DNA from 3 places in the Alteromonas sp. ABH2_165 genome. Region 2 is predicted to be linked to each of the others. Evidence: predicted binding sites of a transcription regulator. Region 2 holds the regulator's gene; each other region holds the start of a gene.
The links. The regulator sigma-54, encoded in region 2, starts transcription at its own class of promoters, with help from an activator protein. The targets are predictions, from matches to a motif close to GTTGGCACGNNNNTNGNNT.
Positions count from the first base shown of each region.

Region 1: a site for sigma-54 is predicted at 2,191-2,209, ahead of ACXAFQ_RS00930 (DUF3192 domain-containing protein). Genes of this name have one in related genera too.
Region 3: a site for sigma-54 is predicted at 1,074-1,092, ahead of xdp1 (exosortase-dependent surface protein XDP1). Genes of this name have one in related genera too.

Region 1 is NZ_JBSWWF010000001.1:229,470-237,674, forward strand. Features, by position in the region: gene ACXAFQ_RS00910 (GGDEF domain-containing protein) at 1-218, opposite strand, end outside; gene queF (NADPH-dependent 7-cyano-7-deazaguanine reductase QueF) at 247-1,086, opposite strand; gene syd (SecY-interacting protein) at 1,197-1,745, shown strand; gene ACXAFQ_RS00925 (hypothetical protein) at 1,746-2,030, opposite strand; gene ACXAFQ_RS00930 (DUF3192 domain-containing protein) at 2,247-2,606, shown strand; gene ACXAFQ_RS00935 (GNAT family N-acetyltransferase) at 2,750-3,397, shown strand; gene ACXAFQ_RS00940 (DEAD/DEAH box helicase) at 3,402-4,661, opposite strand; gene ACXAFQ_RS00945 (DUF3301 domain-containing protein) at 5,563-5,865, opposite strand; gene ACXAFQ_RS00950 (DUF3549 family protein) at 5,868-6,920, opposite strand; gene ACXAFQ_RS00955 (YqcC family protein) at 7,071-7,385, shown strand; gene ACXAFQ_RS00960 (pseudouridine synthase) at 7,375-8,136, shown strand; gene ACXAFQ_RS00965 (flavodoxin domain-containing protein) at 8,158-8,205, shown strand, end outside.
Region 2 is NZ_JBSWWF010000006.1:269,362-277,566, reverse strand. Features, by position in the region: gene lptA (lipopolysaccharide transport periplasmic protein LptA) at 1-147, shown strand, start outside; gene lptB (LPS export ABC transporter ATP-binding protein) at 147-872, shown strand; gene ACXAFQ_RS13630 (RNA polymerase factor sigma-54) at 963-2,441, shown strand; gene hpf (ribosome hibernation promoting factor) at 2,471-2,758, shown strand; gene ptsN (PTS IIA-like nitrogen regulatory protein PtsN) at 2,767-3,210, shown strand; gene rapZ (RNase adapter RapZ) at 3,256-4,101, shown strand; gene ACXAFQ_RS13610 (HPr family phosphocarrier protein) at 4,101-4,373, shown strand; gene ACXAFQ_RS13605 (substrate-binding periplasmic protein) at 4,403-5,167, shown strand; gene mgtE (magnesium transporter) at 5,289-6,647, shown strand; gene ACXAFQ_RS13595 (winged helix-turn-helix domain-containing protein) at 6,644-7,414, opposite strand; gene ACXAFQ_RS13590 (spondin domain-containing protein) at 7,486-8,190, opposite strand; gene ACXAFQ_RS13585 (spondin domain-containing protein) at 8,203-8,205, opposite strand, start outside.
Region 3 is NZ_JBSWWF010000008.1:293,385-301,589, reverse strand. Features, by position in the region: gene pssA (CDP-diacylglycerol--serine O-phosphatidyltransferase) at 1-811, opposite strand, end outside; gene xdp1 (exosortase-dependent surface protein XDP1) at 1,138-2,064, shown strand; gene prsT (XrtA/PEP-CTERM system TPR-repeat protein PrsT) at 2,148-4,958, shown strand; gene clpB (ATP-dependent chaperone ClpB) at 5,081-7,651, opposite strand; partial or broken gene ACXAFQ_RS16735 (benzaldehyde dehydrogenase) at 8,007-8,205, shown strand, end outside.

The DNA of each region.
Region 1 (8,205 bases), on a different contig from region 2:
TTAACTGAGCTTTGTGCATGCTGAATATGTTTATTCAGCTTGTTAATACTCGCTGTGGCTAAGGTGTAATCAGGTTTGGTGGATAAATGCCCTCGCAAGACTTTGAGCTCGTTATCTGTCTCTGCAGACAATCCCTCATAGAAACTACTTAGCCTGACAATGAACTGGGCTAACGTTTCGTTATGCGTCTTGAGGGCTGTTAACTGTTTAGAATCCATGTTGAACCTTAAATTCTTCGCATTACAACTACTGACGCGCCGAGCGTACATTCTTGCCCGGCTGCTCGAAGTTAGAACGATATGGGTTGATGTCTAATCCGCCCCGGCGGGTGTAACGCGCATAAACGGTTAATTTTTCGGGTTTACAGTGGGTCATGATGTCATTGAAAATACGTTCGACACACTGTTCGTGAAATTCGTTATGCTGACGAAAACCAATCAAGTATTTCAGCAAGCTTTCCCGGTCGATTTGCTCGCCTTGATAAGCAATTTGAATGCTTGCCCAGTCAGGTTGACTGGTTATCAGACAGTTGGATTTTAGCAGATGGCTTACCAGCTTCTCCGAGACATTGTTCGCTGACGTTTGCAGTAAAGTGGCATTCGGTGAATAGCTGCCGATGGTCACATCTAAATCGTCAATAACGTCACCGTCAAACTCCGCCATCGATAAACTAGAGAATGCATTAGGTAGATAAAGCGTCACCGACACTGCCTCACCTGCACAATTGCTCAAATCAACTTCCAGACGTTCTTTCACTTGTTCTGTACTATCGAAGGCAGTTTGATTGAAACTGTTCAGATAAAGCTTGAATGATTTTGATTCGATGAGATTGCAGGAGGTAATTGGAACGCGACATTCCATAATCGCCACCTGTGGCTTACCTTTCGCATTAAGCCATGACAACTCGTACCCCGTCCAGATATCACAGCCATGAAAAGGCAGGCCATCAGCATTCAAGCTGATAGTGTCGCGACTCAGCGATCGAGGAACCCCTTGAAGTAACGCCGGGTTATACTGGCTTTCATATTCAACCGTTTTACCAAGTGTCAGATCAGAAGGCACCTGAAAACTAATTGGATTTGTCATAATGTGTACATCAACCTTAAAATCTCAGACGTAATGAGACCATAAAACCTGTCGACCGGGATATTTCCTGGTGCTACTCAGACACAAAGTTTAACGAAAAGGCCAAGTAAATGCCCGCTGAATTAGCACAATCTTTAGATTCTTTTTTTGAAAGCTGCGATCATCAGAGCAACGTAGACAGCTATTTTTCCATTGCGTACGAGCAAGATTGGCCATCACCGTGCTACCAGCAAACGGCTAAAGACGGGCAGTTCGTGTCCTGGCAACCCGTAAGGCAGCAAGATGAAAACACCTTCAAAGGGGTGGAGTCAGCGCTTGAAATTACTCTGAATGAAGAGTTCTGTTTGTTTTTCACCCGCTATTACAGTTTTCACTTGCCAGCGACAACTGCGCGAGGAGACTGCGAACTACTGCAGGTGTGCAGTGAAGAGGACTTTAAGCGACTGCAAGAGAACTTAATTGGCCACATAATGATGAAACAGCGTTTAGGGCAGAAAATCACCTTGTTTTTTGCCCTGACGGATGACGATGATTACCTGCTTTCTGTGGATAACGACACCGGAGAAGTGGTTCTGGAGCGAGTCGGGAAAGAGCCGCAGGAAGTGCTTGCGCCTTCTCTGGCAGCGTTCATCGAGCAGCTTTCTCCCCGGCAAGCTTAATCACACGTCGAGATTTGCCAGCCGCTGTTCAAGGATGACCATCGCGGCTTCCAGCTCGGCAACACGTTTTTCCAGTTTGATGACACGATCGTCGGCATTAGGCTCTGCGGGGTGCTCGGTTTGTTGACTACTGGCGTTAAAAAGCCTGATGGCGTTGATGGCATCGGTGACCGATACTTTAAACGGCGCTTTACTGCGTAGTAAGCCCACACTGGGTTGTAAACCTGATTTCTGCATCTGATGGCAAAGCAGGACGAGCTGCTGAGACTGATCGGCCGTCGACATAATTTGAATTCCATAGCAAAGCGATGTTTGAAAATGCGAGCCGTAGACATCACTCATGTCCACGTAGCTCAAACGACGAAATAATAGTGGAATGCGCTAAATGTTGATACGATTTTTTAAAGCTTAATTTAACAAGTACTTAATTATCATGGTGTTACTGGTTGGCCCAATAGTTGATTATGAAGTCGTTAAACCATCAAAAATAAAAGGATTATGATGAAAAGTTTCGTTCTGGCTATAGCATTGATTTCCCCGTTTGCCCTTTCTGGTTGTGTTATTTCTGTAGGGGGGGATGACGGTCATTACTCTTCAGATTGGGAAGACCGTGAATACAATAACCGGAAACACGTGGCGCAGTTGGAAAAAGGCATGACCTACGAATCTGTGGTGCGCAAGATGGGCGTTGCAGATTTCAGTGAAATGCATGAACAAAATGATCATGCTTATCGCGTGCTCTTTTACCGCACGCAACGAACAATGGATGATGGCGTAACTACCAAAGACGAGTGCACACCGTTGGTATTCAGAGATGGTGTGTTATCTGGATGGGGTGACGCGGCTTATCAGCAGATATAAAATTTCACCCTACCCAATTAATTCTCGTTAACTTTAGTTTAACATTTAGGGCTATTTTCTGTACAGTGACTAAACTAATAGCTATTAGTTTTTCAGGCGTCAGCAGTCCATACCGCCTGATCTCATTGTCAGGGGATCGCTTTATGAACACTGTACTTGATCAAGACGTGCGGGCAGAAAATGTCCGCGCCATTTTTCTTACTGCCGACAACCTTAAAGTGGCGGCTTCCATTCTATATAACGCATATTTCGACGATCCCTTATTCATGGATATTTTCCAGGCTGAGAAAGAAGGCTTTGAGGGACGATTAAGAGCGGCTATCAGAGAGGAGTTGGAAGCGTTTTGGGATGCGGAGCAACCCATGATTGGGCTGTTCGATGGCAGTCGCCTGTTAGCGGTAGCCTGTTTGACAAAGCCTAACCGTGATTTTTCCAGTGGGCGATTCTGGCATTGGCGTCTGAAGATGCTGCTGACTGCCGGATATTTCAGTACTAAAGCCATGGTAGAAAAAGAGGAAAAAATTCGCAGTGCCATGCCTGCCCAGCACTACCATATGGTTTCTTTTATTGCCGTCCATCCCGACCACCAACACCTTGGGTTAGGGCATATTTTAATGAGTGCCATCGACAGTATCGTAAACGAAGACAGAGAAAGCGAAGGCGTCGGCGTTTTTGTGAGTGTGCCGAAATACTTGGCTTTTTTTCGTAGCGGTTTCTATCAGCAAATCTCAACCATTACCGTTTCAGAGGTAACCGGAGAGATATTGTTTAAGCCGAAACCGCTGGCGTGAATCATTAACGGCGGCGACGTTTATTGTTTCGTGCTTTGCCGCTGTCACTTTTTCCTAGCGCTTGCGCCCGTAGTGCTTTCTTTGAAGGTTTACGAGATGAGTGACTTTCCTCAGTGGCGTTCATATCTGGTTCGAAGCCCGGTACCCACTGAGATGAAAAATGTTGCTTCGTGAGCTTTTCTACCTCTTTGAGCAAGTACTTTTCTTTCGTTGATACCAACGAAATCGCCACCCCTTCCTTACCTGCGCGCCCGGTTCTACCAATACGATGTACATAGTCTTCAGCGTTGTAGGGCAATTCGAAATTGATCACGTGCCCCAATTGCTGAATGTCGAGCCCGCGCGCTGCCACATCAGTGGCCACCAGAGTGCGCACATCACCCAGCTTAAATTCTTCAAGGCCTCTTTCACGGGCTCCCTGGGATTTGTCTCCGTGCACAGCCACCGCACTGATGCCATCTTTTACCAGTTCTTTAGCCAGTTCATCGGCACCTTGTTTTGTACGAGTGAAAATCAGTACTTGTTGCCAATTTCCCGAGCCAATCAGATAAGCCGTTAATGCCGCTTTGCGCTTAGCATCCACTTCGTAAATGCGCTGTTCGACCTTTTCCACCGTTGTATTGCGCGCTGTCACTTCAATAAGTTTAGGATTGTTCAGCAGTGTTTTGCTTAATGTAAAAACGTCATCGTTAAATGTAGCGGAAAAGAAAAGCGTCTGATGGTGAGCCGGTAGGCGTTTGAGGATCCGATTAATATCAGTAATAAACCCCATATCCAGCATGCGATCAGCTTCATCAAGCACCAGCGTATCGATAGTTGTCGGATCGATAAGTTCTTTGATGGCTAGTTCCAGAAATCGCCCGGGCGTTGCCACCAGAACATCACACCCTTGCTCTAGCGCCTGAAGTTGTGGGTTGATGCTGGCACCGCCGTAAGCAACCACCGTGTTTACTGATAACCCTTCACTGTACTTCACAAAGCTCTGATAAACCTGTTGGGCGAGTTCCCTCGTTGGCGTGAGCACCAGTACGCGAATGGGTTTTTCAGAAGATGCTGTGATGTCGGCTGTTTCTATAACACGTTGAATCAATGGTAGGGCGAAAGCGGCGGTCTTCCCTGTGCCGGTTTGGGCGCCTGCCATCACATCCTGATTCGCGAGGATCTCTGGGATCGATGCAGCTTGAATAGGCGTCGGATTGGCATAACCGAGGGAATGTAACGTTGCTAATAAGGTGGGATTGAGTCCAAGGGAAGAAAAGCTCATGAAAGGTACCGACCGCTATAAATGAATCCGGTGGATTCTATCATCGATTAGGAATTTAAGTCTAAATACATACACTGTTCACATATTTAATACGCTACGACAAGCAGTTCTGCGTAAAGTTGCCCGAAAATGTGAACACTCATCCTTTTTCTCTCGCTATTCGTCGTGTAAACATCACCCAAAAGTTTGTAAGACATGTCTTACAAACGTGTAAGATTTTGAAAGTATTTTTATGACGTTTTTATTAGACCAAAGTATAAAGTCTATGTTTTTGTTAGACTTTTTGCTAATACTGATTATTACAGTTCGGTGACGACGTATTTTTTTGAAAAAAGCATGTAGCACAGATCTTTAGGATCAGTAGTATTAATCACGTCACAGGGAAACACGACGAGTCAGGAAGATTCTCACGGATGAACTTTTGACAACCGATGGAACGGAATACCAACATAGGATGTGTTGGTTTCAGGGACAAAGGAAAAGGGATTACGGCCAGGGTGGCCGCAGGGACAACTTCAAGGAATGAAGAATACCACAGGATCGTGGTTCTAAGGAAAAGGACTGTGCAAGGCTTGCACATAAAGGACAACTCCACGGAATGGAGAATACCACTGCAAGGATGAGTGGTAAAAAAGGAAAGATGGAAAGGAATAGCAGCCGGAGCGTTGCGAGGGAAAAACTCAAGGACGGGTAGTGCTACATAGTGGATGTGTAGTGGTTAAAGGATCAAAGGAAAAGGGACCCGCTCAAGGATTGGGTGGCCTGCACAGGATTTGCAGGAAAAAATGGAAAGGGGCGGAAACGGATTTTTATCTGGACGGTGAAAATTGCTACGGATAGCAGAGATGGACGCTCAAAATTCAGAAAAAGCGATAGCCCCGAGGCTATCGCTTTTTTTGTATTAAACCCGATAAGGCGGCAGTTGCGTGCGGAGTATTCGCTTACCAACTAATTCTATTTCTCCGGTATATCTGTCTTCCCCGTTGCCTGAAAACTCGAACAGAAAACGAGAATGCCAATCCGGCTTCGCATATTTGAAGGTGATACGCGTCGAAGTGCGAGCAAGGGTTAGCAGTTGGAGTTGATGGCTATCGCAATATCTATTGGCATGTTCAAATGCCGCTTCAGAAATGCTTCGAATACGCCAGAACTGAAATCCGGCGAAACCTATAAGTAAAAATAAACAAAGTTCGGCAAGTGTCATAACTATTGCTTCTGAGTCTGATTAAACAGGCGACCAAACGCGACGGCCAAAATCTCGCTGCGATCCGGTGAACGCAACATACTCAGCACCTGTAATCTGAGAACGGGCAGTTGTACCAAGTCAGAGAAGAACCCGGCAAACAGTTGACCTTGCATCGCCTCTTTATCATCAATAAATGCGGCACGTTCAAAAAACGCGACCAGCAAGGATTCGTCCAGTTGGCTGTAGAGTCTGCCTGCAATAACGCTGAGCAAATGCATATCAGCCGAGTCCTTTGCTAATAGGTTTGCAAGTAGTGCTTTTGTCTGAGGTTCTGGCGTTTCGCTTGATAAAGCGCGTAGTGCCGCTAAACCGACTGCGGGTTCGCTGTCTATGCGTTCCTGACATAAGTTTGCAATGGCATTTTTCAGCGCATTATATAACGCTACCGGTTCAGCGGATTCAAACAGGGTTTTGAGAAAATCCTGTTGATATAACTTCAAGTTGTCTGCAACAGTTTTAGCGAGCGCTGGCGCTTCAAGCTTTACTGCAAAATCTGCCACAGCCTGCACAGATAATTCGCGCCAGTCACTGATAACCGGTGCTTTTACGTATTGCTCAACCTTATCGGTACCGACGCTGTCTGGCAGATGAAGCAAACGACGAGTTAGCGCATTGAAGATTGCCATTTGAGACTGGGGTGGTACAAAAGAGTATGGGTTGTCAGGCAGTTCGTCCTGGCCATCTTCGCTCAGGCTGTTACCCAGAGCGTCGACAATGATTTGCAAAAAATGGTTACGAGCCGTGACTACAAGCAAGCCTCGCTCATCCACTGGAAACTTTACAAACCAAACATAATGCTGTTTTACCGGCTTACCAGACCAGAAAACAATCGCGAACCAAGCATGTTGCTGTCGTGGGCGGGGGCAGGGGAGCATGCCGTTTTCCAGGTCGAGAAACATTTGGGTATCCATAGCATGCACACCTCGACCCAAATCAAACAATTGAAAGTTTGTGCCAGCATGCAGCAAAAACTCACTGAGTGTCTGAATTGACTGTGCTGATGGGTTTGCCATGGTACTTCTCTCCGCCAGAATAAATAAAGCCGCTATGATAGCGATGCACACGGCCTTTTACTACCGCAATTATGGTCGTGTATACTGTCGCCTTTTGCACAGCAGGCGCTAAAAATACACGCTTGCAGACAGCATACAGAGCAATGGTTAATGTCGATAAAGTACGAGCAGGTTGCGGTACTGCTAAATGAACTGGAGTTGGGGCTTAAAGCTGCCGAACTCTGGTCGCAGGTATCGCCTCATCCTGACAAGCTAAAAAGCACCCAACCCTTCGCCCGGGATACACTCGATTTTGAACAATGGCTTCAGTTTATCTTTATTCCACAGTTTCAATTGATCATTGAGCAGCAAAAGCCGTTACCTGAGAGTATGGCGATTCTGCCCATGGCACAAATGAGTTTACCCGGCGAAATGCCGATACACCTGGTTTTGCAGCAACTGGATGAGGTAGTCAGTGGAAAATGAATTAATCCGCAACGATGATGTGTCGGTTTTGTATCAGGATGACTACATTGTTGCTATGGATAAACCGCCAGGGTTGTTGGTGCATCGTAGCCCTATCGATAAAAGAGAAACCGAATTTGCGGTGCAAAAGCTGCGTGATGCAGTGGGCAAACATGTATTTCCTGTACATCGATTAGATCGTCCCACCTCTGGCGTACTCCTATTCGCCTTTGATGGACAAACTGCGAGTCAGCTTGGACAAGCGATGATGGGAAAAAGGTTTGTTAAAGGTTATCAGGCACTTACTCGCGGCTGGGTGCAGGGGAGTGGATTAATTGATTACGCGCTGACCTTTAAGCGAGACAAGTTTGCTGATGCCCATCGCGTGCAGGAAGTAGCCCCTCAACATGCGGTGACAGAATACAGCGTAATGAAAAAATACAGTCTGCCGTTTGCCGTGGGGCGATATGAAAGTGCACGATATTCGCTAGTTTCCCTGCGACCTTTTACAGGCCGTAAGCATCAATTACGTCGTCACCTGGTACACCTAAGAAATCCGATCCTTGGCGATACCACCCACGGTGATGGTACGCAGAATAAATTTATCCGAGACAGGTTTGGTTTTAACCAATTAGCCCTCACCTGTACATTAATGCAATTTATCCATCCGATTACCGGTGAATCGGTGTCAATTGAGACAACTCCGCATAAGGCGTTTGCGGCACTACTCGAAAATATTGAACAGTACCGGCTGGATGATCACATCAATTAAAGTGAAGAGTAAAAGTTAACTATGACAGCATTAACTATTTTAGTCGGCAGCGTGTACGGTAATTCACAA
Region 2 (8,205 bases):
TATGACATGGGCAAAGAGCAGCTTCTTGCCACCGGCGGTGACAGCTCGAGCAGTGGTCGTGTTACCACGGTATTTCAGCCAGAAACCGTAAAAGGGCTGTCTGAAGACGAAAAGAAAAGCGATGACAACGAAGGTGACAATCAGTAATGGCCACGTTAACCGCGAGCCATTTGGCTAAGTCGTACAAATCTCGTCAGGTTGTGCGCGATGTAAGCCTTTCTGTGTCTACCGGTCAAATTGTGGGTTTGTTGGGCCCCAATGGTGCGGGAAAAACCACCACCTTTTACATGATTGTAGGATTGGTGCCACTGGATAAAGGCAAAATTAATATCGACGAAAATGAGCTGACTCACGAGCCAATGCACGAGCGTGCACGTCGCGGCATTGGCTATTTGCCGCAGGAAGCATCGATATTCAGAAAGCTCACGGTACATGAAAATATCATGGCTATTTTGCAAACCCGTAAGGATTTAAAAAGCCATCAGCGTGAAGAAGAAGCCGACGCGCTACTTGATGAATTTAATATTAACCATATACGTAATAGTACAGGTATGAGTTTGTCGGGTGGTGAACGCCGCCGGGTTGAGATTGCCAGAGCCTTAGCAGCTAACCCACAATTTATTTTGCTTGATGAACCCTTTGCCGGAGTTGATCCAATTTCGGTTAATGATATAAAGAAGATCATTCAACATTTAAGAGACAGAGGTATAGGCATCCTGATTACCGATCACAACGTAAGGGAAACCCTTGATGTTTGTGAAGAAGCCTATATCGTCAGTCATGGAGAACTGATTGCTCAGGGCACCGCAGAACAGGTATTAAGTAATCAAAAAGTTCGAGATGTATACCTAGGTGAGCAATTCAGGCTATAGTTAAGTTATCGGGCATAACAAACCGCAATTTAAGAATAATAAATCGCCGTTTTAGCCAGATACTTTTTGCAGAGTTAATATAAGACGTAGATGAAACCATCTTTACAGCTAAAATTTAGTCAACAACTGACAATGACGCCGCAACTTCAGCAGGCGATCAAACTATTGCAGTTGTCGACGCTGGATTTACAACAGGAAATTCAGGAAGCACTGGATTCTAATCCGCTGCTGGAAGTGGACGACAGTTCAGACAACGATGTTGTTGAGAAGAATAATCTCGATAACGACGACAGCATGCCTGAATCTGCGTCAGCCTCGGAAAGCATGGATACCGGCGAAGCGCTGGAAAAAAATGACCTGCCCGATGAACTCCCTCTCGACAGCACCTGGGACGAATACATTTCTGCGTCTTCTGCGCCTGCCCCCGGTCCTGCCGGCGGTGATGACGAGCAAATATTCCAAGGTGAAACCACCGAAAATATTCAAGACCATCTGCTTTGGCAGATGCGCCTAACGCCTTTCTCAGACATCGACCGCGCTATCGCGCTGGCCATCATCGACTCGATTGATGAATCGGGTTACCTCACTGTTACCGTGGAAGACATTCTGCAAAGCGTGAACAGTGAAGACATGGAAGAGCCGGTAGAAGAAGATGAAGTGGAATGCGTACTCAAGCGCATCCAATTGTTCGACCCAATCGGTTCTGGCTCGCGTACACCGCAAGAATGTTTGTTGGTGCAATTAACGCAATACGCCCCCGATACCCCTTGGCTGGAAGAAGCCAGATTACTGTTAAGAGAGCACGCCGATTTACTTGGCAGCAAAGATTACCGTACGCTGATGCGGAAAACGCGCCTGAAAGAAGACCAGCTTCGTGAAGCTATGCGTCTACTGCAAACGCTGAATCCGCGTCCGGGTAGTGCACTTATCACTAAGGAACCAGAATACGTTATTCCAGACGTTTCTGTGGCGAAGAAAAACGGCCGTTGGGTAGTAGAACTCAACCCAGACAGCCTGCCGAAGTTAAGTGTTAACCAACAATACGCCGCAATGAGCCGTAAGGCCCGCAATAGCAGCGATTCACAATTTATTCGCTCTCATATGCAGGAAGCGAAATGGTTTATCAAGAGCCTTGAAAGCCGTAACGACACCCTGCTTAAAGTAGCGAACTGCATTGTTCAGCAACAAATGGGCTTTTTTGAGCATGGCCCTGAAATGATGAAACCAATGGTGCTGAACGATGTCGCAGAAATGGTAGATATGCATGAATCAACCATTTCCCGGGTTACCACCCAGAAGTACATGCATACGCCTCGAGGCATTTTTGAGTTGAAGTACTTCTTCTCAAGCCACGTGGCCACAGAGTCCGGTGGTGAGTGTTCATCCACAGCGATTCGCGCACTGATTAAAAAGCTGGTTGCGGCTGAAAAGCCAAGCAAACCGCTGAGCGACAGCAAGATTGCTTCGTTGTTGGCCGATCAAGGCATCATGGTTGCCCGGCGAACAATAGCAAAGTACCGGGAGTCCCTATCGATCCCGCCGTCTAACCAACGCAAAAGCCTCATTTAATGGGCTGCTCAAAATAAGGAAGACGAAATATGCAAATAAACCTTACTGGTCATCATGTTGAGATCACAGATTCTTTGCGTACCTATGTCGATACGAAATTCAGTAAACTAGAACGTCACTTCGACCACATATCGAATGTGCACGTAATTTTGAATGTCGAAAAACTTAATCAGAAAGCAGAAGCAACGGTTTTCCTCAGTGGCGCAGAGGTTTTTGCCTCTTCCGAAAATCAGGACATGTACGCAGCTATCGACAGCATGGTAGATAAGCTCGACCGGCAGGTTCTGAAACACAAGGAAAAGCTTAAAAAGCATTAATTGAATTCATGGATATACAAGCCATAGTTAGCCTGGATCGCACTGAATGTGCGGTCCAGTGCAATAGTAAAAAGCGCATTCTCGAAATCATCAGTGGGATTGCCGCTAAAAACAACGCAGATATCGATGAAGCCACGGTGTTAAGTGCTCTAATGGCACGTGAACGCATGGGCAGCACAGGTATTGGTAATGGTATCGCGCTTCCTCATGGTCGCCTTGCCGGACTCGAAAAAGTGATTGCCATTGTCGTAACCACTACGCCAGCCATTAATTTCGATGCCATAGACAATAAACCCGTCGATATTTTCTTCACCCTTTTGGTACCGCAGGAACAAACTGACGGTCACCTGCAAACGCTCGCCATGGTTGCTGGCAAGCTTAGCGATAAAGAGACAATAAAAAGTATCCGAAAAGCTGATACAAGTGATGATATTATTCGCGCATTACAGTAAGTTATTGTAAACGCCTGCGTTAACACGGTATTTCAGGAGAAAAACGTGAAGCTCATTATCATCAGTGGTCGTTCCGGTTCAGGGAAATCCGTCGCATTACGGGCGCTGGAAGACCTCGGTTACTATTGCGTAGATAACATCCCGGTTAATCTACTCCCTGCACTCACCCATACCGTCGCCGACGAGTACGAGCAGGTTGCAGTGAGCATTGATGTTCGTAACCTGCCTAAAGATCCTGCCGAACTGGTGGAAATTCTCGATTACTTGCCAGAATCCTGGACCGTTACCATCGTGTATATCGATGCGGGCGACGACATGCTGCTGAAACGCTTCAGCGAAACCCGTCGTTTGCACCCGTTGGCACGTTTGAATAAATCGTTGTCGGATGCCATTCAAACAGAAAAAGAGCTGCTGGCCCCTATTGCTGAGCGTGCCGACCTCAATATTGATACCGACTCACTCAGTATTCACCAGCTCGCTGAACTCATCCGTGAGCGTATTCTTGGAAAAAAAAGCTCCCGACTCGTACTGGTGTTCGAATCGTTTGGCTTCAAACACGGTATTCCAAAAGATGCTGATTACGTGTTTGATGCCCGCTTCCTTCCCAATCCACACTGGGAGCCAGACTTAAAACATCTTACTGGCCTTGATGCGCCTGTGCAGGTATTCTTAAGCTCTCAGCCCATCGTGACGAAGTTTATCTGGCAAATCCAGAACCTAATCACTACCTGGTTGCCTCACCTCGAGCGCAATAATCGCAGTTATGTTACCGTTGCCATTGGCTGTACCGGTGGTCAGCATCGTTCTGTTTACGTAGCAGAATCGCTGGCAAAGAACTTCCGTGAAAACCACCCTGATGTACAAATCAGGCACCGTGAGCAAAGTAAGTAATGCGTGTAGAGAAATCACTGACAATTGTAAACAAACTCGGTTTGCATGCCCGAGCGGCAACCCAATTGGTTCAGTTGGCCAATCAGTTTGATGCTGAAGTCACCTTGCACAAAGGTGACAAACAGGCCAATGCCAATAGCGTGTTGGGATTAATGATGATGGAAAGCCATCAAGGCGAACAGGTAGTCGTGGTGTCTGAAGGGCCAGACGCAGAAGCAGCAATGGATGCTGTAGAAGCGCTAATTGCCGGTAGGTTTAACGAAGACGAGTGATCGCACACTCACAACAAATGGAATTGAACGTGTCTGTTAGAAGTGTTACCCAGCTGCTGTTCAGCATGCTGGCCATATTAGTTTGTACTCCCCAAATCAATGCCGCTGAAGACAATGCCCCTACCCTGGGGATCAGTGCGGCACATTGGCCGCCTTATATTTACCACCAGAATGATGTGCTTACCGGCGAAGATTACGAACTGTTAAAACAGATACTCGCCCACATGCACTACGAATTACAAAGCTATCCGCTCCCTGAAAGACGGGTTGGTGAACAAATTGCCCGGGGTGGCATTGATATCGTAGTCGGCGCCGCGCGTAACGAAGACAGACAACGTAATAACCTGTTCTCGATACCGTATCGCGCTGAGTTTATCGGCTTCGCGTATATTCCCGAGCGCGCAGGCGAGTTTGCGGGAAAAACACTGTTTCAACTGTTAAGCGAAGGGCGCACGCTGGCACTCAATACCAGCGGCTGGTATGGCAGTGAGTTTGAAGAGAAAATCGCTTCACGCTTTCCCAATCAGCTTATCCATTTGGAAAATGTAAAGCGAAGACTGGCTTTTCTTAAGCGTGAACGTGTGGATTTGATTCTGGATGACACGGCAGTATTACAGTTTACCGCCGACTCAAATGATATTGCATTAACGCTAGGTAACGCGATTATCCAAAAGCAAAACGTTCATTTCATGTTCAGTAAATACAGCGTGTCACCCGAGTTTGTCAGCCAATTCAATGAGGTGCTGCAGAGTTACCTCAATGAACGACCAACGAGCCACACGCTGTTTAAATAACAGCCAACTGGCCGTTTATTCTGTATTTATATGGTTTTATCATACTCTGACACGATGACAGCATAAGCGGGCTGCGGTATGCTAAGCGCCAATCTCCCTGTTTGTTTCTCAAAGGATTTCCGTGGCAGAAGCACTCGAAAGCAAATCACCACAAAGCCAGTTAAGGGCGCTTAATGCAGCGTTGACCGACGGCCGTTTCGTGTCGGTGCGCAAGATGCTTCACGAGCTGCCAGCCAGTGATGTAGCGTTAATCCTTGAATCCAGCCCAACTAAAACCCGTGATGAATTGTGGGAGCTCATCGACGGTGATTTCCACGGCGACATTTTAGAAGAACTGTCTGAAGACGTTCGTAACGGCATTATCAGCAAGATGGTGCCGGAAAAAGTGGTTGATGCGCTTGAAGAGATGGACACCGATGACCTGGCAGAAACCCTAAGCTCCCTGCCAGAAGAGGTACTGCAAGGTATTCTTGAATCCATGGACGCACAAGACAGAGTGCGGGCTGAACAGGCCATGTCCTACGGAGAAGAAACCGCCGGTTTCATCATGAATACCGACACCATTACCTTGCGTCCTGATGTGACCGTGGATGTGGTGTTGCGCTACTTGCGCTTGAAAGGCGACTTGCCTGAAAACACCGATACCTTTTATGTGGTGAACCGTACCGATAACCTGGTTGGTTTGGTGCCGGTTGCCCGATTACTTACTGCCGACCCTGACGATACCGTGTCCGAAGTTATGGACGACGACCCTGAAGCCATTCCGGTGAACATGCCCGACGATGAAGTCGCTAGCCTATTTGAGCGCTACAACTGGCTGTCTGCTCCGGTAATCGACGATAAACAGCGTCTAGTAGGGCGAATCACCATTGATGACGTGGTCGATATTATTCGGGAAGACGCGGAACACTCGATGATGAGTATGGCCGGTCTTGATGACGAAGAAGATACCTTCGCTCCCGTCTGGCAAAGTACCCAACGTCGTTCTGTGTGGCTGGCGGTAAACCTGGTTACCGCGTTGATGGCCGCGGCGGTGAGCGATTTGTTCGAAGATACCCTCAGTGAAATGGCTGTGCTGGCAATTTTGAACACCATTGTACCCAGCATGGGTGGTGTCGCCGGTAACCAAACTCTAACGCTGGTTATTCGCGGTATGGCACTGGGTCATGTTAATGGCAGCAACGCCCGCTGGCTGGTAAGTAAAGAGCTGGCCATCGGCTTTCTGAATGGCGTGATATGGTCGGTGTTAATTGCGTCGGTAATCGGCTTATGGAAACAAGATCTTATGCTGGGTGTGGTTATCGCCTTCGCCATGATGGTGAACCTGATAGCAGCAGCCCTTTCTGGCGCTACCTTGCCAATGATCATGAAACGCCTGAAGATCGACCCAGCCCTCGCCGGCAGCGTAATTTTAACCACCATCACCGATGTAGTGGGTATCTTCGCTTTCCTTGGCACCGCAACCCTGCTGCTTACTTAAGCGCTAGCAGCCACCGAAAATCGGCTGCGCTGTTGCGCTGCTTCGGTTACCGGCGATGTTAACCGGTAACCCACGCCCCTCACCGTTTCAACCATGGCCGCCACCTGTTTATCACAAGACAACTTCGCCCTAAGCCGATTAATATGAGAAACCACGGTATGTTCATAGCACTCCAATTGATGCCCCCACACGGCATTAAGTAACTGATTGCGGGTAAATACCTGATTTGGATGTGTCATGAAGTGGTTTAACAAAGCGAACTCCGTGGCTGTGAGTGCCAACGGCTCACCGCCTATAAAAGTAGCGTGACTTTTTATATTCAGCTGTAACAGGCCACATTGCAGTACGTCATTGTTCTGGTGGGAAGAAGGGCATTCGACAACGGAAGAAACAGATTTAGAGGAATGAGATACCGGCGTGGTTCGACGTAATTGTACTTTCACCCGGGCCTGAAAAGCCCTGTCGTGACACGGTAGCGTAATAACATCATCGGCACCTAGCTCCAGAGCCAATATATGGTCGGTTTCACTGGTTGCAGTAGTGACAGCAATCAAAGACATTTTCGGGTTTTGGCTTCGTAACTGCTGGCAAACATCGAAGCAGCATTGCCCCGGTATTTCTAAATCGATAATCGCGATTTGGTGATGTAAACACGCCGCCGACAAAGTTTCCACCGAGTCGAAGCTCTGACATTGCTGTCCAATCTGCTGTATATTGCGCCGAATATGTCGCAATTGCGCCTGATCATGCTGATATAACAGAATCATCTTCCCTCCGGCCTGTTACCTAATTGCTTAATTTTTTTTAAGTAATTAGACAGACCGGAAGGAAATGCAGTTTATTCCACCCGACTAATGATTATTTTCATAACCGGGTTCGCAAATCGATGAGAACCGTCCAGCACAGAGTCAGGCAGGCCATCATCTGCGGTAACCACGCCACTGTGCATCGTTACCGCGTCGAGTGCTTCCCGCCCTTCGCTGACGCCTTCGCCACCATCAGCAGGGCCTGGAATTGTGCCTGCCATTTCGGTGTTCTCCTCGGTGCCAGCATCATAAACTGCAGGTAAATATGTCTTCGTTTCTCCTACCGCCCAGGTTGTAAGGTCGACACCGGTGATCCCAGAAAACGCATCGTTAGTGTTTACCAGCATGCTCGCGACGCTAATGCTTGTCTCGCTTCCGGCTTCAAGAGAAAGTGTGAGCATCTCGCTTTCACCTGCACCTAGGGGCGCATCACCACTTGTTGCCCCCAGCGTGGAATCAGCATCTATAAGCAAAGTGTTGTCACCGCCCTCTGCCAGTGCTTCAAGCCCGTCAGAAGCGGCCTCGCCGGTGTGCCATAACATGCCGCCATCGCTGGCAATTACCGCGATGGGAGACAAGGGCTGATTGGCCGAAAGGTTGAACACGCTCACCTCAAAAGTACGCATCTCCGGTTCTTCTGGCACCTCAGTGACACTGTCATCGTTATCATCAGAACATGCAGCCAGCATGATCAATAATGCCGTAGCGGCACTCATTCTCAATAATCGAATAGTCATGCTTTCCCCCTCCTA
Region 3 (8,205 bases), on a different contig from region 2:
TGTTGTCGCTATTCTCGTTTTCCTGCTCTGGTGAGACTGATTCTTCATGAGTCGTAAAGTCTGCATCTTTCTCTTCATGATCACCTACGACATCATGAAGTGTCATCTTATCTACCGTTCTAAATGTATTAATAGGCCCTGCTAATGCGTACAAGGCAAACACCAGGAATAAAACAAGTGCAGGCTCGGTCGCCACAACAACAAAGATGAGCATAATGATAAGCAAGGCAACGAAAGGCACTTTTCCATTCCAATTCACTTCCTTAAACGAATTGTATTTAAAGTTACTTACCATGAGTAAACCTGCAGCCCCAGTTACCAAGGCCACGACAACGCCGTAATCATCGCCATTAGCACCGTATTCAACGCCGACCCACACTAGACCAGATACGACGGCAGCGGCAGCTGGACTCGCGAGCCCCTGAAAGAACCGTTTATCAGCAATGCCAACCTGGGTATTGAATCTTGCTAAACGTAATGCTGCACCCGCTACATAGATGAAGGCAGCTAACCAGCCAAATTTACCTAATTCACTTAATCCCCAGTTATACGCCACCAATGCAGGTGCTATACCGAAAGAAACCATATCAGCCATTGAGTCATACTCGGCGCCGAAGGCACTTTGTGTATTCGTCATTCTGGCAGCCCTACCGTCCAGGCCATCGAAAATCATGGCAACAAAAACTGCAACCGCCGCGGCTTCGAAACTCCCGTTCATCGAAGCGACTATTGCATAAAAGCCTGAAAATAATCCGGCTGTGGTAAGAAGATTAGGCAATAGATAAATGCCCTTCCGTTTGGTATCTGTCATACACCCTCTTAAGTTTAAAGCTGACTGGCACATTATTTCATACATCAATTGTGCACGCACGGCTCAAATTCAAAAGCACGCCGAATAACTTAGTATGTGACCACATACGTTAAAAAACGTTTTTTGATCTTACAATAAATAGCTGTATTTAATGAGAAAAATCTGATTTTAGTAGATCTTGCCAATGTCAGTATTTTTTACGTAGGCTATTTCAAACCTAAAATTTTGGCGTAAAAAACCTAATATATTCATAACTTTAAAAGTTGGCACATTTAGTGCTGAGTTGTTTTTGAGGTATGAAATCGAGGTATAAAAGGGGTTTTTAAATGAAATTAAGTAAAATTGCGTCAGTGACGACACTCGTCCTTGCCGCTGCAGCTGCTTCTGCTCCTGCCCATGCTACATGGGGCGGTAAGGGCAGTAATTGGCACAGTGGTTGTGGCAGTGATGGTAATACCGGCTCAGGTTGTAACGCAGCTGATTATTTCGATGATGATCTGAAATATGAGTTGGTATCAGATGGTATTTCTGGAGCAGTAGTAGATGGCGTTACTATCAACGCATCAGCGTATTCAGATACTGCGGGCTTTGTTAGACAAGGCAACTATGGCGATTACAAAATGTATGGTGACGGCATCGTAGAAGCGGCTGATCTAGCACAATACGGTTCTGGCTACGGCGTTGTTAACGCCGATGAAAGTTACCATGAGTCGCCTGAACACTCTGCAGATAACGAATGGGAAGCTTACTGGGCTAGTAAAGACGGTAAGAAAATCGTTAATTACGAAACAGACTTTGATTACATCCTTATTTCTTTTGATGAAGAAGTAAATGTAACAGGTGCAACTTTCAGTTGGCTGTGGGAAGACACTGAAACTCAGGTATCTGTAGCGGCTCTCAGCGATACATCAATGCTAACGTCTGGTGCAAACACTTGGTCAGATATCGCTGGTAGCGCGATGTCTGTTGGCTCGTTCGATGTACTGAACTGTGACGACACTAACCTGGCCATGGTTGATATGGAAAGTGTTTATTCTCAATACTGGATTATAGGTGCGTATAACACTGTATTTGGTGATATCGGGCATACTATGTTCAACGACGGCTTCAAGTTAGCGTCTATTGGTTTCAATGCGAAAGGCGGAGACACTCCTCCAACTAACCCACCAACAGAAGTAACCGAACCTGGTACTTTTGCTATGTTATTCATGGGTGGTGCACTGGCCATGTGGCGTAGAAAGCGTAAAGCATAATCCCAGCGATTACGCTCTACAGGCTTCGTATTTGAAAGGTGGCGTATGCCACCTTTTTTAATTCACTCAAATTCAGGTGTGATATGAATAAACAACGGATTTTAACTTCATTAGTAAGAAACGCGCTCTTCGGTGCCATTGGTATGGTCACGTTCTCTTCTGCGTCGGCAACAACTTTTGAAGACTACGAGCAGGCTTTGGATGCTTATAACAACAAGCGCTACGAAGAATCCTTTGTTCATTTAAAAAATAGCCTGAAAAAAGACCCTGATAATCTGACAGCGAAAATCCTGATGGGTCGATTACTACTGCAAAACGGTTATGTTCGAGCAGCCGAACTGGAATTCCAGGAAGCCATTGATATGGGAGCAGACCTTAACCTGGTTGCTGAGCCTCTCGGTACCGCTTGGTTATTCATGAACCGTTTCAGCGACATTATTGAATTTCAAGACTATAAACGTCTTGGGTCGAAGCAAAAATCTGCATGGCTACAGATACGGGCAACGGCCTGTACCAAATTAGACGATGACAAATGCGCAGGTCAAGCTTATCAAGATATGCTGACAATGCCGTTTAATCACGAGAATGCCTTTACCGGCCTGGCCGCCATTGCCATGCGAGCCGACGATCTGAAAAAAGCTGAAGACTACTTAAACCAATCTAAGTCTATTAATGAAGACAACGCTATATTGTGGCGTCTTATGGGTCAGCTTACTTACCGGAAAGGTGATGTTGATGGCGCAATTACAGACTTTAAACATGCATTAGACATAAGCGCAGACGACCCCATTGCGTTACGTAACCTGGTAAACATTTATATTGCACGTGACGACTTCGAAAGTGCACGCAAATACGTTGACGAAATCATGTCACGTACGCCAGATGATCCACTTGCCATTCTACTCAATAACTGGCTGATGACTCAGGAGCAAACGGTACGTTCTAGTAACACAGAAATGCAGAAGCTCAGCAATACCCTGTCAGAACTGTCTCCTGACGTGGTTGAGTCTCAACCTCTACTGATTTATATCAGCGGCCTCACTGCCTACTTTAACGGCAATATTGAAAAAGCAGTGGGTGACTTTGAGCGTTATTTGAATAAAACGCCAGACGACTTACAGGCAATTAAGCTGCTAGCGAAAGCCTATATTGCCACGCAGCGTCCTAAACTCGCATTGAGTTTACTTGAGAAGAAACAAACACTGCTAATGCAAGACCTCAACGCGGCACTCTTACTTGGTGACTTGCTCATCGACCAGAATAAGAGCTTTCGTGCTGACAGTTTAGTGCGTCTTCTTGAACAAGAATATCCTCGAACGCTGCAATTAGAGTTGTTCAAAATTAAGTTGATGACTGTGCGCGGGCAGCGTGAAGAAGCGTTGGCACTGCTAGAGAAAAACTATGAAAGCCAACAGCTTAATCCAACGTATCTGTTTACGTATACGTCCATGAAGATGCGTTATGGTTTTTATGATGACGCCCACAAGAGTGCAGACGCACTTATCGATATATTTCCAGACAAGGCAGATGTCTATAACCTAAAAGCCAGTCTGTTTATGCAACAAGAAGAATACGATAAGGCCCGCGCACTGCTTAACAAAGCGCTTGAGCTGAATGATAGTAGCTTCTCTGCTCGCTTCAACCTTGCATCGGTAGACGCAAAGACTGGCCATGTTGCTGAATCTCTAACTATTTTGGACGAATTGATCGCCCAAGTGCCTCGTCATGTTCCTTCAAAATTGCTTAAAGCGCAGAACTTATTGCTCCTCGGCGATATGGAAAATGCAATCGCTATTTACAACGACGTATTAGCCCTTCACCCTCGTAATGAAGAGGCTCGGGTGAAACTGGTTCAAATTAGCGCTGGCAAAGGCAACATGAATGATGCGCTGTACCAACTTGAGAAACTGCTCAAGGAAGACTTTGATAACCCAGCCTATCTACTTCAGAAAGCTGACATTCTGACGGGCATGGGCCGCAACGATGAGGCTGAGCAAGCTATTGTGCTAGCCCGCGACGGTATTCAGAACAGTGCGAAGTATCTTCAACGTTACGGCAATATTCTTATCAAGCTTGGTCGTCCGGGAGAGGCACTTGAAAGCTTCCTGAAAGCGCGCGAAATTTCGCCTTACGACAACAGTTTGGCCCTGCATACTGCAAAGCTGCAAATTGCTATGGGTAAAGTGTCAGATGCCGCGGGTACTATTTCATCTAGAATCGACCAAAATCAGAATAATCCTGAATTCTGGTATGTCGCGGGTTTGTTAGCTGAAAGCCGCCAGAGTTTTGATAGAGCAGCGCAAGCATACGGCCGCTCACTGGACCTTGCACCGGTTTACGCGCAACCACTTATCGCCGCTTACAAAATGGCAGAGCGCAACGATTACCCTAAAGGTTTCGTGCCTATTGCGTCGAAGCTGATGAAAGAGCATCCACAATATTTGTTACCAGCAAACCTTCTCGCCCAGTACTTTTACAACGCGGGTGAGTTCGAAAAGTCGGTACCGATTTACGCTCAGTTGGTCAAGTTACCTAATGTGCTTAATAAATCTAAGGTACTGAACCGCCTTGCTGAGATGACAGCCGAAACCAACACTCAGCAAGCAAGTATCTGGATTAAAGAGGCATTTGAATTAAACGCTGCCGACCCCGAGATTTTAGATACGTATGGCTGGGTACTCGCGCAAGAAGGAAAATACGCTGAGAGTCTGGAAATGCTTCGCCGCGCGTTTAGCCGTCATGCAACGAATCCGAAATTGCGCTATCACCTTGGCTATACCCTAACGAAAATGGGTCGCCAAGGGGAAGCTGCCGAACACCTTGAGTTAGCGGCAAATTCCGAATTCGACTTCAATGGTAAAACTGATGCCAAAAAAATGCTGGCGATAAACTAAAATAAAGCCGCTTTAATAAAAAGCCGTGGTACTTCTCAGTACCACGGCTTTTTTGTTTTTCGCGACACGCTAACCACGTTTGAGCGAACCAAAATTGCCTGGTTTACTCAGCCTAAGAACACTTAGACGATAATTAACTCATCATCCCGCACGTCGATGCGAATAGTCGACTCAGGCATTAACACACCAGACAATAACTGTTGCGCTAAAGGGTTCTCTATTTGCGTCTGAATAGCGCGCTTGAGTGGGCGTGCGCCATACACCGGGTCGAAACCGGCATCCGCCAATTTGTCCATGGCAGCACCAGACAATTCCAGTTTGTAACCTTTTTCGATTAAGCGCTGACGTAAGGAGGCAAGCTGGATTTTAGCTATCGATTTAATCTGCTCTTTGCCCAGCGGATGGAACACGACGAGATCATCCACCCGGTTAATGAATTCCGGTCTAAAATGCTGACTCACTACGCCCATCACACGCTGCTTCATTTCGTCGTATTGACTGACATCATGGGTGTCTTGAATGACATCAGAACCTAAGTTCGACGTCATGATGACAACGGTGTTCTTGAAGTCGACCGTACGTCCCTGCCCGTCGGTAAGGCGGCCATCATCCAGTACCTGAAGCAGAATGTTAAACACATCCGGATGGGCCTTTTCAACTTCATCCAGCAGGATCACAGAGTAAGGCTTACGTCTGACCGCTTCTGTCAGATAACCGCCTTCTTCATATCCTACATAACCCGGAGGCGCACCGACTAGTCGGGACACAGAGTGCTTCTCCATAAACTCGGACATATCAATGCGCACCAACGCTTCTTCGGTATCGAACAGAAAGCCAGCCAACGCTTTAGAAAGCTCTGTTTTACCGACACCCGTCGGGCCGAGGAACAGGAAAGAACCAATGGGTCGATTTGGATCGGCAAGACCGGCCCGAGACCTGCGGATCGCGTTTGAAACGGCACTTACCGCCTCAGCCTGGCCCACGACGCGGGTATGGAGAACATCTTCCATACGCAGCAGTTTGTCACGCTCACCCTCAAGCATTTTGGCTACTGGAATACCGGTCCAACGTGAAAGCACATCGGCTATTTCTACATCGGTCACTTTGTTTTTCAGCAACAGCGTTTCCCGCGTCTCATTCTCTGCCGCCTTTTCCAGCTTCATTTCAAGCTCGGGAATACGGCCATATTGCAATTCGGACATGCGGTTTAGATCAGAGGCACGGCGGGCAATTTCCAAATCCAGTTTTGCTTGCTCTAGTTCAGTCTTGATAGACTGCGTGCCCTGCATGGCGTCTTTTTCTTCACGCCATATTTTATCCAGATCGCCAAATTTGGTTTCTGCCTGCTCACGTTCCAACTCGATCATTTCAAGTCGTTTATGACTGGCGTCGTCGGTTTCTTTTGCCAGCGCCTGCTCTTCCAACTTAAGCTGAATAATACGACGTTCTAATCTGTCCATTTCTTCTGGCTTAGAGTCGATTTGCAAACGGATGCTTGAAGCCGCTTCATCAATCAAATCGATAGCTTTGTCAGGCAACTGACGGTCACTGATGTAACGATGCGACAACGTAGCCGCCGCGACAATGGCCGGATCGGTAATATCTACCGAGTGATGGAGTTCATAACGCTCTTTCAAACCACGCAGAATAGCAATGGTATCCTCAACACTTGGTTCGTCTACCAGTACCTTCTGGAAGCGACGCTCAAGCGCGGCATCCTTTTCGATATACTGACGGTATTCATCTAGCGTAGTGGCACCCACGCAGTGAAGTTCACCACGTGCCAGTGCGGGCTTGAGCATGTTACCCGCATCCATGGCCCCCTCGCCTTTGCCGGCGCCGACCATGGTGTGTAACTCGTCGATGAATAAGATCACCCGGCCTTCTTCTTTAGCGAGCTCATTGAGCACCGCTTTTAAGCGCTCTTCAAACTCACCACGGAATTTCGCTCCCGCCACCAGCGCGCCCATATCCAGCGATAGCACACGCTTGTCTTTAAGACCTTCGGGCACTTCACCGTTAATAATACGCTGTGCTAAGCCTTCAACAATGGCGGTTTTACCTACACCTGGTTCACCAATCAACACGGGGTTATTTTTGGTACGCCGCTGCAGAACCTGCACGGTGCGACGAATTTCATCATCACGGCCAATGACCGGATCGAGCTTGCCCTGCTCTGCCCGCTCTGTCAGATCAGTAGTGTATTTTTCCAGTGCTTGGCGTACATCTTCGGCATTCGGATCTGTCACTTTCTGACCACCACGCATTTTGTCGATAGCGCTTTCCAGCTGGTCACGGGTGATGTTTAAACTTCGCAACAATTCGCCAAGCTTGCCTTTATCGTCTAACGCTGCCAGTACAAAAATTTCTGACGTGATGTATTCATCTTTTCTCTGCTGTGCAATTTTGTCACACAGGTTTAGCAAAATGCCGTTTTCTTTGCTGAGCTGCACATCGCCGCCAATCCCTTCAACGCGGGGAAGACGCTCGATAGCTTCGGCCAAAGAAGAACGTAATGCATTCACATTTACGTGGGCCTGATCGAGAAGCGGGCGCACTGAGCCGCCTTGTTGATTCAGCATGGCTGTCATCAGGTGCACGGGCTCAATAAACTGATGATCACGACCCAGTGCCAATGACTGTGCGTCGGATATCGCTAATTGAAACTTACTGGTAAATCTATCTAATCGCATGAAAAGCCCCCTGCAAAAGTAGTGCTATTTAAATAGGTATCGCACACATGCTATTCAAGTTCATTACGCAAAAAATTAGTGATGAACCTTTCCATTCATTGATGTCAGTCAATCTTTTTAATGGGTCATTTCTATTTTTCTTTCCACTATCGAAAAATTTACAAACGGCTCTCGCGTTTCGCAAAAGGCGTTCAGGTTATGAACATGCCAGACATTCACATTGTTCACTAGCTGGACATATACGGTACCTATTGCCCAAAAACCGCGGCTGGCACAAGTGATGCTGTTAATAAGATGTACATCGACACCGATGAATAAATCACTGGCTCTGTGAGCCTAAACGAAAGAGGTTGTAATGACAGAATCATTCATTGCCAATGCGGTTTGGCAGGAAAAACTCTTTACCGGCAAATGGGTATCTGGTTCAGCCAAGCCGGTTTTTGTGACTGAACCTGCGTCTGGAAAAGAACTTGGACAAATCGCCATGGCGAGTCCAGAAGATGTGAGCCAAAGCTGTACTGCAGCGAAAAAAGCGTTCCCCGTCTGGTCTGCCA